DNA from 2 places in the Microbacterium sp. MMO-35 genome. Region 2 is predicted to be linked to the other one. Evidence: riboswitches for the same ligand, from Rfam matches in the RefSeq annotation. Region 2 holds a riboswitch; the other holds the start of a gene.
The links. A riboswitch is a leader RNA that binds a small molecule or an ion and turns the genes downstream of it on or off. The one in region 2 is predicted to bind thiamine pyrophosphate.
Positions count from the first base shown of each region.

Region 1 (5,317 bases), on a different contig from region 2:
CCGCGCCCGTCGGCTGGGTGCTGGCCGCGTGCGCGGCGGCCGAGGACCTCGTCGATGCCGTCGCCGCCCTGACCCGTCCTGCCGACATCCCCGCCGGCAGCGCCCCTCAGTCCGAGGGATGGGCGCAAGCCCATGCCCTCACGAACCGGAGGTTGTTCCGTGCCTGATCCCCTCGTTCCCCGCGCCCTTCGTCTCGGCATCGCCGGCCCGGTCGGCGTGGGCAAATCCACTCTCATCGCGACGGCCTGCCGCGTGCTCGCGGACGAGCTCGCGCTCGCCGTGATCACGAACGACATCTACACGGACGAGGACGCCCGCTTCCTCCGTTCCGCAGGCGTCCTGGATCCGGAGCGGATCCGCGCGGTGGAGACGGGAGCCTGCCCGCACACGGCGATCCGTGACGACGTCACGGCGAACCTGCTCGCCGTCGAGGACGTCGAGCGCGACTTCGCACCGCTCGACCTCGTGATCATCGAGTCCGGCGGCGACAACCTGACGGCGACCTTCTCGCCGGCGCTGGTGGACGCGCAGATCTTCGTGCTCGACGTCGCCGGCGGCGGAGACGTCGCGCGCAAGGGAGGGCCGGGGATCGCGCGCGCCGACCTGCTCGTGGTGAACAAGACCGACCTCGCACCCTATGTCGGCGTCGACGTGACGCAGATGGTGCACGACGCGTCGGATGCGCGGGAGGGCCGGGAGGTGCTCGCGCTCTCCCGCAACGACCCCGGCTCCGTGGCGCGACTGAGGGCCTGGATCCTGGACATGCTCGCGGCGCACCGTTCCGGCGCGCACGAGCCCCAGGATCCGGGACCGATGGCGCCGCACTTCCACGCCGACGACAGCGAGGCCGGCGGCTACGTGCACCGTCACGACGGCGACGGGACCCACGCGCACGCGCACCCGGCATCGCGGTGACGGTCGCCCTCGGCGCAGCGACCACCGTCGTCCAGGTCGCGGCGGGCGCTGATCGCGCCCGCGTCGTGCTGCGCTCCGGCGCGATCGCCGCACGCATCCTGGAGCGTCGTCCGCGCTACGCCCGCGTCGGGCTCGTCGCCGCCGGCGCGCTCCTGCTCGGGGGCGATGCCGTCGATCTGCGGATCTCGGTCGACCCCGGCTGCACGCTGGAGCTGGAGGACATCGGCGGCACGGTCGCCTACGACGGTCAGGGGCGACGCGCCTCGTGGTCGGCGCGCATCGAGATCGGGGACCACGGGACCTGCACCTGGCACGGCCAGCCCTTCGTCGTCGCCGACGGCGCCGACGTCGACCGGCGCACCGATGCGCAGCTCGGCGACGGCGCGGCGCTCCTGCTGCGGGAGACGCTCGTCCTGGGACGTGTCGGAGAGCGGGGCGGCGCGATCAGGGTGCGCACCGGGATCGCCGTGCAGGACACGCCCGTGCTGATCGAGCACCTGGACGTGACGGGCCGGGCACCGGTCCCCGGAGTCCTCGGCGCAGACCGTGTGCTCGACAGCGTGGTGCTGATCGGGCGTGAGCCTGCCGAGGACCCAGAGTCCTGGCGCAGGGACGGAACGGCCGTGCTCCGCCCCGAGCACGGGGGACTCCTGATCCGGTCGATCGTCGGCGCTGCGCATCTCGGTGACGTCACCCCGGCATGGCACGCGCTGCGCGAGGAGCTGTTCCGTGCGGCCTAGCCCGACGGCATATGTCGTGGCCGGGCTGCACGTGCTCGGCTGGGGAGCGCTGCTGCTGACCGCCGTCTCCCCGCTCGGCATCGGCCTGGGCGTCACGGCGTATCTGCTGGGACTCCGGCATGCGTTCGACGCCGACCACATCGCCGCGATCGACAACACGACGCGCCGGCTCCTCGCACGCGGGCGCCGGGCGCGCGGCGTGGGACTGTGGTTCTCCCTCGGCCACGCGACGATCGTCTCTGCACTGTGCGTGCTGCTGGCGCTCGGAGTCGGCGCACTCGCGAAGAGCCTGGAGGATCCCGGTTCGCCTCTGCAGGTCTGGACGGGGGTGATCGGCCCGGTCGTGTCCGGCGTCTTCCTGCTCCTCATCGGCGCGGCGAACATCCTGCTCCTGCGCCACCGGCGGCAGACGGGGAGCCACCGGCACGGCGGCCCCGCGTGGGCGCTGCTGGGGCGGTTCGACGCTGTGGTCGACCGGCCGTCGCGGATGTACGTCGTGGGGCTGCTGTTCGGGCTCGGGTTCGACACCGCGACGGAGGTCGGGCTCCTGGCGCTCGCCGGGACGGCGGCCTCCCGCGCCGTGCCCTGGTCGACGATCCTCATCCTCCCCGTGCTGTTCGCGGCCGGCATGTCGCTGCTGGACTCGGCCCAGGGGGCGATGTCACGGCGTGCGTATTCGTGGGGTGCGGAGGGTGGCGAGAGCAAGGTGCGCCGCTACGACCTGCTGGTCACGGGGGCATCGATCGTCGGGGCGCTCGTGATCGGCGTCGCCGAGCTCGCGGGGGTGGCGCTGCGCAGTCTGCCGCATCCGGGCGGGTTCGCGCGCGCGCTGGGCGAGCTCGATCTGAACGTGCTCGGGCTCGTGCTCACCGGGGCGCTGATCGTGTTCTGGGCGGGTGCCGTGGCCTGGTCCGGCCTGGAGCGCCGGCGGCCGTCCGTGCAGCGATCGCCGGGGGACTGAGAATCCCCGGGCGCCGGACCGGAGACGCATGGCTAGACTGACCGGCAGTGACACGGGGTGCCGCATCCGCGGCTGAGATCACACCCGTCGAACCTGATCTAGGTCGTACTAGCGAAGGGATGTCGCGATGAGCGCGCGTCTGGAAACGTCGTCCGAGTCCGTGGTGGGATCCGCCGCGGACCTTCTGCGGGAGCTGCGGGGGGAGCCCCCGCTCGTGCACTGCATCACCAACTCGGTGGTCACCGGGTTCACCGCCAATGTGCTGCTCGCCCTCGGCGCCGCGCCGGCGATGGTGGACATCACGGGCGAAGCCGGCATGTTCGCCGCGATCTCGTCCGGTCTCCTGGTGAACCTCGGCACCCCCACGCCCGAGCAGCGGTCGGCGAGCCTCGAGGCCGTCGGAGGGGCGCGCACGGCGGGCACGCCCTGGGTGCTCGACCCGGTGGCCGTGGGGGCTCTCCCGGTGCGGACCGCGCTGGCGCAGGATCTGCTGGGCCTGCGTCCCACGCTCATCCGCGGCAACGCGTCCGAGATCCTCGCGCTCGCCGGCCTCAGCCAGGGCGGGCGCGGCGTGGACGCGCTCGACGCGACGGAGGCGGCGGCGGACGCGGCTCGCGACCTCGCGCGACGGACCGGGGGAGCGGTCGCCGTCTCCGGCCCGGTCGACCTCCTCGTCGACGCCGAGCGCACGATCCGCGTCGCGAATGGCGACGCCCTGCTCACCCGGGTCACCGGGGGCGGTTGCGCCCTCGGCGCCGTCATGGCCGCGTTCCTCGGTACGGCGCGACGGACCGGGCACGACCCGCTGGTCGCCGCGACGGCGGCGACCCTCGTCTACACCGTCGCCGCCGAGGACGCGGCGGAGGGTGCAGCCGGACCCGGATCCTTCGCCGTCCGGCTCCTCGACGCGCTCTCGGCGGTCCGTCCGGAGCATCTCGCCGTCCGCGCTCGCGTCGAGGCGGGGCAGGGAGTGGCCGCATGATCGGGGCGGAGGTCCTCACCGCGCCGCAGGAGGCCGCACCCGAGGCGGTGCCGGCCCGCCGTGCTGCCCGTCTCCGCCGCGACGATCTCGCGCTCTACCTCGTCACGGATCCGGCGCTCTGCGGGGAGCGTGGCGTGGCCGCGGTCGTCGACGCGGCCGTCTCCGGCGGGGTGCGGATCGTGCAGCTGCGCGACAAGGACGCCGACGACGCGTCGATCGTGGAGCAGCTGTGCGCGCTGTCCGAGGTCATCGCAGGGCGGGCGCTGCTCGTCGTGGACGACCGCCTCGACGCCGTCGTGGAGGCGCGTCGCCGCGGAGCCCGCGTGGACGGGATCCACCTCGGGCAGTCCGACGCCTCGCCGCTCACCGCGCGCTCCCTCCTGGGCCCCGACGCGATCGTCGGGCTCACCGCGAACACGCCAGCGCACCTCGACGCCGTGCGGGCGCTTCCCTCCGGCACCGTGGACTACCTCGGCGTCGGCGTCATCCATCCGACGAGCACCAAGCCCGACCACCCGGCTCCCCTCGGCGTGGCGGGGTTCGCCGCGTTCGCCGCCGACAGCCCGCTGCCCTGCGTCGCGATCGGCGGCATCGAGCGCGCCGACGTCGCTGCGCTCCGCGCCGGCGGCGCAGCGGGGGTCGCGGTGGTGTCGGCGCTCTGCGCCGCCCCGGATCCGCGGGTCGCCGCACGCAAGCTGCTGCGCGCGTGGGGCGCGGGCGGGGTCGCGCGCGTGCTCTCGATCGCCGGCAGCGACCCCTCCGGGGGTGCCGGGATCCAGGCCGACCTCAAGTCGATCGCCGCGAACGGCGGCTACGGCATGGCCGCGATCACCGCGCTGACCGCCCAGAACACCCGGGGCGTCCGCGGCGTGCACGTGCCTCCCGCCTCGTTCCTGCGCGCCCAGCTCGATGCCCTCGGCGACGACGTGCGCGTCGACGCGGTGAAGATCGGGATGCTCGCCGACGCGGAGGTGATCGCCGAGGTCGGATCCTGGCTGCGCGTGCATCGCCCGCCGACCGTCGTGCTGGATCCCGTGATGGTCTCCACGAGCGGCGACCGGCTCCTGGATGCGGCAGCGGAGCAGGCGCTGTGCGCGCTGCTGCCGCTCGCCGACCTGATCACGCCGAACCTTCCGGAACTGGCCGTCCTCGTGCGCGAATCCGCCGCAGCGAGCTGGGCAGGCGCGCTCGCCCAGGCGCAGCGGCTCTCTGCGGAGACCGGCGCTCTGGTGCTCGTGAAGGGCGGGCATCTCGGCGGAGACGAGGCGCCCGACGCGCTCGTCGGCCCGTTCGGGCCGGTGCGGGAGTACCCCGGATCCCGGATCCGCACCGCCAGCACGCACGGCACCGGCTGCTCGCTCTCCGCCGCGCTCGCGACCCGGCGGGCCGCGGACCGCGACTGGCGCGAAGCGGTGACCGAGGTGCGGTCGTGGCTCCGCGAGTCGATCGCCGCCGGAGCCGGACTGCAGGTCGGATCCGGTCACGGCCCGGTCAGCCACTTCGCCGGGCTGTGGCGTCGCGGCGGGCTCGAGGCGCATCCCGCTCGCGAGGAGGTCGCCGCAGCGTGGTGGTCGTGGGTGGCGCCGGGCCGGCGCGCCGTAGACCCCCAGGCGGGCGAGCGCCCCCGCCGCCCCCGGCGGCAGCCGGGGGCCCCCGTGCGGGGGGGGCGCCCGGAGGCCCCCCCCGCCCCCGTGGCGGCCCCCGCGGGGTGGTGGCCGC
Region 1 covers NZ_JBBCVH010000013.1:49,517-54,833, forward strand. The annotation lists gene WFJ01_RS17880 (urease accessory protein UreF) at 1-167, shown strand, start outside; gene ureG (urease accessory protein UreG) at 133-915, shown strand; gene WFJ01_RS17890 (urease accessory protein UreD) at 912-1,655, shown strand; gene WFJ01_RS17895 (HoxN/HupN/NixA family nickel/cobalt transporter) at 1,645-2,616, shown strand; TPP riboswitch at 2,660-2,753, shown strand; gene thiM (hydroxyethylthiazole kinase) at 2,744-3,598, shown strand; gene WFJ01_RS17905 (bifunctional hydroxymethylpyrimidine kinase/phosphomethylpyrimidine kinase) at 3,595-5,317, shown strand, end outside.
Region 1: another riboswitch for thiamine pyrophosphate. It lies ahead of thiM (hydroxyethylthiazole kinase); the one in region 2 lies ahead of WFJ01_RS00990 (ECF transporter S component).

Region 2 (5,317 bases):
GCTCGTCACCGGGACCGTCGCGGTTCCGGTCGAGGGCTCCGTCGCGTCGGAGGTCGAGGCCGGTGCGGCCTCGGTCGCCGGTGCCGGATCCGCTCCGGTCGCGGTCGCCGAGCGCGTCGCCGAGACGGTCGAGGCTCCCGACGGACCGCGCATCGAGTTCGGCGACGGCGGCGACAAGCCCTGATCCCGATCCCGTCACGAGCGCCGTCGTCCTGTCCACAGGGCGGCGGCGCTCCGTCGTTCAGGCCGCGGCGCTCCGTCGTTCCCGCCTCAGCGCTCCGCCGTTCCCGTCGTTCCCGCCGCGGTCGCCGATCGTCGGCGCCCGGGCGGATGCGGATCCCTACTTCGTCAGGCCGAACAGCTCGAGCGGGTGGGTGAGCCGCCACCACAGGCTCGGGCCCTTCAGCTCGGTGCGCAGCTCGAGCGGCACCGTGGTCGAGTCCAGGGGGCCCTTGAGCGCGAGCGTTCCGGCCTTCTCGCCGGCCTTCCACGTGTCGCCCAGCGAGAACTTCGTCGTCGCGGACGCGGCCGCGCCGTTCCAGAGCGCGACCCGGCCGTCCTCGGCGGCCACCACCTGCGAGCTCTCGCCCCAGGCGGTGTCGACGGTGCCGAGGACCGCGCCCTGGGACACCGTCTGCGGCTGGTTCTTCAGAGCCGCCTCGGCGTCGGCGTAGAGCGCACGGGACGCATCGACGCGGCCCTGGTCGGTGTCCTGCCCGAGCGCGGCCACGAAGATCCGCACCGTGGTGCCGTCGTCGGTGACGTCCTTCGCGGAGAGCAGGTTGTAGCGGGTGTCGGCGCCGTCGCCGATCGTGCCCGTCTTGATGCCGACGATGCCCGCATCGTCGATCAGCCCGTTGGTGTTCTTCACGACCCCGGCCCCGGGCAGCTCGACGCTCTTCTGCTTGACGATCTCGGCGATCACCGGGTTCTTCTCCGCGATCTCGCCGAGCGTGATGAGCGCGCGCGGGGTCGCGACGTTGCCGAAGTCGAACCCGGAGGGAGTCACCACATGGATCTCGCCGAGATCGTGCTGGCTCAGCCACTGGTTCGCGGCGGCCGCGTATCCCTCGTCGGACCCCCACACCTCTCGGGCGAGACGATCGGCGTAGTTGTTCGCGGATCCCAGCAGGATCCCCTCGAACAGCTGGTACTGCGTGAGGGATCCGTCCACGGGAACATCGAGCGCCGACTGATCCTGCCGCAGGTAGTCCCAGTAGTCGTCGCTGTCCGCCTGGGTGAACGCGAAGGACGGCCCCTGTTCGCCGGGCTTCAGCGGCAGCTTCTCGAGAGCGACGAGCACGGTGACGAGCTTGGTGATGCTCGCCATCGGCACCTGCTGCTCGGCGGACGTCAGAGTGCCGAAGCCCTGCACGCTCACCGCAGCGCTCCCGGAGGCAGGCCAGGCCGTCGCGGCCGCTGCGGCCGGGACCGGCTGGAACGCGACCGCGGTGGTGACCGGCTTCACCGCATTGAGAGGCCAGAGCGCGGTCGTGGCGCCGTAGGCCACGGCGACCGCGAGCACCCCGGCGAGGGGCAGCAGCACCGCCGGCCGGGCGAGACTGCGCCGGGGGGCGTCGTCGAGCAGTGCGCGGGCCGGCGTCGGGGCGTCGGCTCCGGTGGCTGCGCCGACGCGGGCGACGTCGACCCAGGAGAGCGCCGCCGTCGGGGCGCGGTCGGGGCCGCGGACGAGCGATGCGGAGGGCAGCGGCTGGGCCGTCCGGGGCGCGGCGGCAGCGGTTGCCGTCGCGACGGGCTCCGGCGCGATGGTGCGCGCAGGGGCGGCGAGAACGGGGGCGGCCCCGGCCGGTGCGCTCGCGATCGCCGGATCCTTCGTGGCGGCCGCCGGGGTGGACGGGGCGGGGTCCGGCGTGCCTCCGAACAGCGGTGCGGCAGCGGCGGAGCCGAGCGCGGGGAACAGCGGTTCCTCCTCGCGCGGAGGGAACAGCGACGCGGCCCCGGTCCGCTCCGGTGCGTCGGGGAACAGGACTGCGGTCTCCGGTGCGTTTCCTCCCGCGGGTGCCGGAGAGTCCTCTGCCTCGGTCGCGCGGGAGCCGTCGACAGCGGGTGCGTCGGCGTCGGCGATCTGCGGATCGACCTGGGCGGCCCCCGGACCGTCGTCATTGCTCACCCCCCTACCGTATCTGGCGGCCCCGTCGGAGGCCGGTATCGCAGGGCGTTCCCGCGTCTCGCCGTGTGACGAGACGGTCGCCGAAGGGTCCGCACGGGGCTAGGATGGGCGGATCACCACGGGAGTCCGGCGAGCCGGGCTGAGAGGGAGCGAATCGCGCTTCGACCGTCGAACCTGATCCGGATCATGCCGGCGCAGGGAGGAGCAACTGTCATGCACGCAACAGCAACCGCACACAACGGGAGCACCGGGGCGGTCGCACGCCGCCTGAACTGGCGGGTCGTCGACATCGTCGTCGCCGCCGTGCTGGGTGTCGCGATCGGCCTGGTCTTCTGGGTCTGGAACACGATCGGGTACGCCTGGTTCACCGCCGCCGACGGGCTCACGCCGGGCCTCGGCGGCATCGCCGTCGGCATCTGGCTGCTCGGCGGCGTCGTCGGCGGTCTCGTCATCCGCAAGCCCGGCGCGGCGCTCGTCGTCGAACTCGTCGCGGCGATCGTCTCGATGCTGATCGGCAACATCTGGGGCGTCTCCACGGTGCTCGAGGGCATCGCGCAGGGCCTCGGCGCCGAGCTGATCTTCGCGATCTTCCTCTACCGCCGCTTCTCCCTGCCGGTCGCGGCCCTCGCCGGCGTGGGCGCCGCTGCCGGTGCCTGGCTCTTCGAGCTGCTGTACGGGAGCTCGCCGAACATCCTGAAGTCGGTCGAGTTCAACGCGATCTACCTCGGCACCCTGGTCGTCTCGGGGGCGGTGCTCGCCGGTGTGCTCGGGTGGCTGCTGGTGCGCGCCCTCGCAGCGACCGGCGCCCTCAGCCGCTTCGCCGCCGGACGCGAGCTGCGTCGCGAGGTCTGAGATGACCGCGGGTGCCGCCCGCGTCGTCGCGGACGGGTGGGGCTGGCGATACGCCGGCCGCCGCCTGCCCGCGGTCAGCGACGTGTCGTTCGTGATCGAACCGGGGGAGCGGGTGCTGCTGCTCGGCGCCTCCGGTGCGGGCAAGTCCACGCTGATGACCGGCATCGCCGGACTGCTCGGCGACGCCGAGGAGGGGGAGCGCAGCGGATCCCTGCTCGTCGACGGCCTGGATCCCGAACGACAGCGCGGCCGCATCGGCCTGGTGCTGCAGGATCCCGATGCCGGTGTCGTGCTGAGCAGGGTCGGCGACGACGTGGCTTTCGGCTGCGAGAACCTCGCCGTCCCCGCCGACGAGATCCCGGAGCGGGTGCAGGAGGCGCTCGACGCGGTCGGGCTCGACGTCCCGCCGGATCGCCGGACCGCGGCCCTCTCCGGTGGACAGAAGCAGCGGCTCGCCCTGGCCGGCGCCCTGGCGATGCGCCCGGGGCTGCTGCTGCTCGACGAACCGACCGCGAACCTGGATCCGGACGGAGTGCGCGAGATCCGCGCGAGCGTCGAGCGGGTCGTCGAGGCGACGGGTGCGACCCTCGTGGTCATCGAGCACCGCACCGCGATCTGGGCCGATCTGATGACGCGCGTGATCGTGGTGGGCGCCGACGGCGGACTGCTCGCCGACGGTGCGCCCGCCGAGGTCTTCGACGCCTACGGCGACGCCCTCGCCGAGGCCGGCGTGTGGGTGCCGGGACACCCGGTGGCCCTGCCGGTGCTGCCGGCCGCCGACGCCGCTCCCGCCGGTGAGGGCGCGGTTCTCGCGGCCCGCGCCCTCGCGGTCTCCCGGGATCGCCGCACGGCCGTGCAGAGCGGGCTCGACCTCGCGGTGCCGGGCTCGGCGGCCACGGTGATCGTCGGACCGAACGGTGCCGGCAAGTCGACCCTCGCGCTCACGCTCGCCGGGCTCCTGGACCCGCTGAGCGGAACCGTGGAGGCTGCCGAGGGGCTGCGGGGCCGGCGCGGCCTCCGTCCGTCCGCCTGGTCGTCCCGCGAGCTGCTCACCCGCATCGGGATGGTGTTCCAGGATCCCGAGCATCAGTTCCTCACGCAGACCGTGCGCGACGAGCTCGCCGTCGGGCCCCGTGCCCTCGGATGGCCCGCGGCCCGGGTCGACGCCGTGGTCGACGCGCTGCTGGAGCGGCTCGGGCTCACGGCGCTCGCCGCGGCGAACCCGTTCACGCTCTCGGGCGGGCAGAAGCGCCGGCTGTCGGTCGCGACCGTGCTCGCCGCGGCGCCGGCCGTCGTGGTGCTGGATGAGCCCACCTTCGGGCAGGACCGCCGAGGCTGGATCGGGATCGTCGGCCTGCTGCAGGAGGAGATCGCCCGTGGCACCACGGTGATCGCCGTGACGCACGACGAGGAGGTGATCCGCCATCTGGGCGGACACCGGATCCCCCTCGCCCCCGCCGACGCGGCCCGGACCGAGGAGGCGGCATGACGCGCCTCGACCTCGGCCGGACACAACGCAGGAGAAACGCCGTCGGCGGGCCCGGATCCGGGGCGGAACATGCGGGATCTCCTGCGTTGTGTTCGGCAGAGGACCGGGCCGACGCCGGGGCCTGGATCGACGGCGTCAATCCCGTGACCAGGATCCTGCTCGCCCTGCTGCTGTCCATCCCGCTGTTCGCCTCGATCGACATCACGAGCGGGCTCGTCGCGATCGGGCTGCAGCTGCTGTGCCTGCCGCTCACGGGTCTGCGCCCCGGCACCGTGCTGCGCCGGCTCGCCCTGCTGCTCGTCGTCGCCCCGGTCGCGGGCGTGAGCATGCTGCTCTACGCGGCGCCGGGCGGGCAGGTCTTCTTCAGCTTCGGCTTCGCGCACATCAGCGAGGCGTCGATCCAGCTCGCTATCGCGGTGTCGATCCGCGTCGTCGCGCTGGGGCTGCCGACCATCCTGCTGTTCGCGCGGATGGATCCGACCGCGCTCGCCGACGCCCTCGCCCAGGTCGCGCACCTGCCGAGCCGGTTCGTGCTCGGGGTGCTCGCCGGCACCCGGATGCTGGGGCTCTTCCTGGACGACTGGCGCACCATGTCGCTGGCCCGCCGGGCGCGGGGCGTCGGCGACCGGGGGGTGCTGCGGCGGTTCGTCACGATGTCGTTCGTGCTGCTCGTGTTCGCGGTGCGCCGCGGGACCAAGCTCGCCCTCGCGATGGAGGCGCGCGGATTCGGATCCGACATCCCGCGCACCTGGGCCCGTCCGTCCCGGCTGAGCGGTCGCGACGCGATCGCGCTCGCGGGAGGCGCGGCCATCATGGCCCTGTCGATCGCCGCGGCCGTGCTCCTC
Region 2 covers NZ_JBBCVH010000001.1:225,770-231,086, reverse strand. The annotation lists gene WFJ01_RS01000 (ABC transporter ATP-binding protein) at 1-184, shown strand, start outside; gene WFJ01_RS00995 (D-alanyl-D-alanine carboxypeptidase) at 341-2,131, opposite strand; TPP riboswitch at 2,240-2,349, shown strand; gene WFJ01_RS00990 (ECF transporter S component) at 2,345-2,983, shown strand; gene WFJ01_RS00985 (ABC transporter ATP-binding protein) at 2,985-4,472, shown strand; gene WFJ01_RS00980 (energy-coupling factor transporter transmembrane component T family protein) at 4,559-5,317, shown strand, end outside.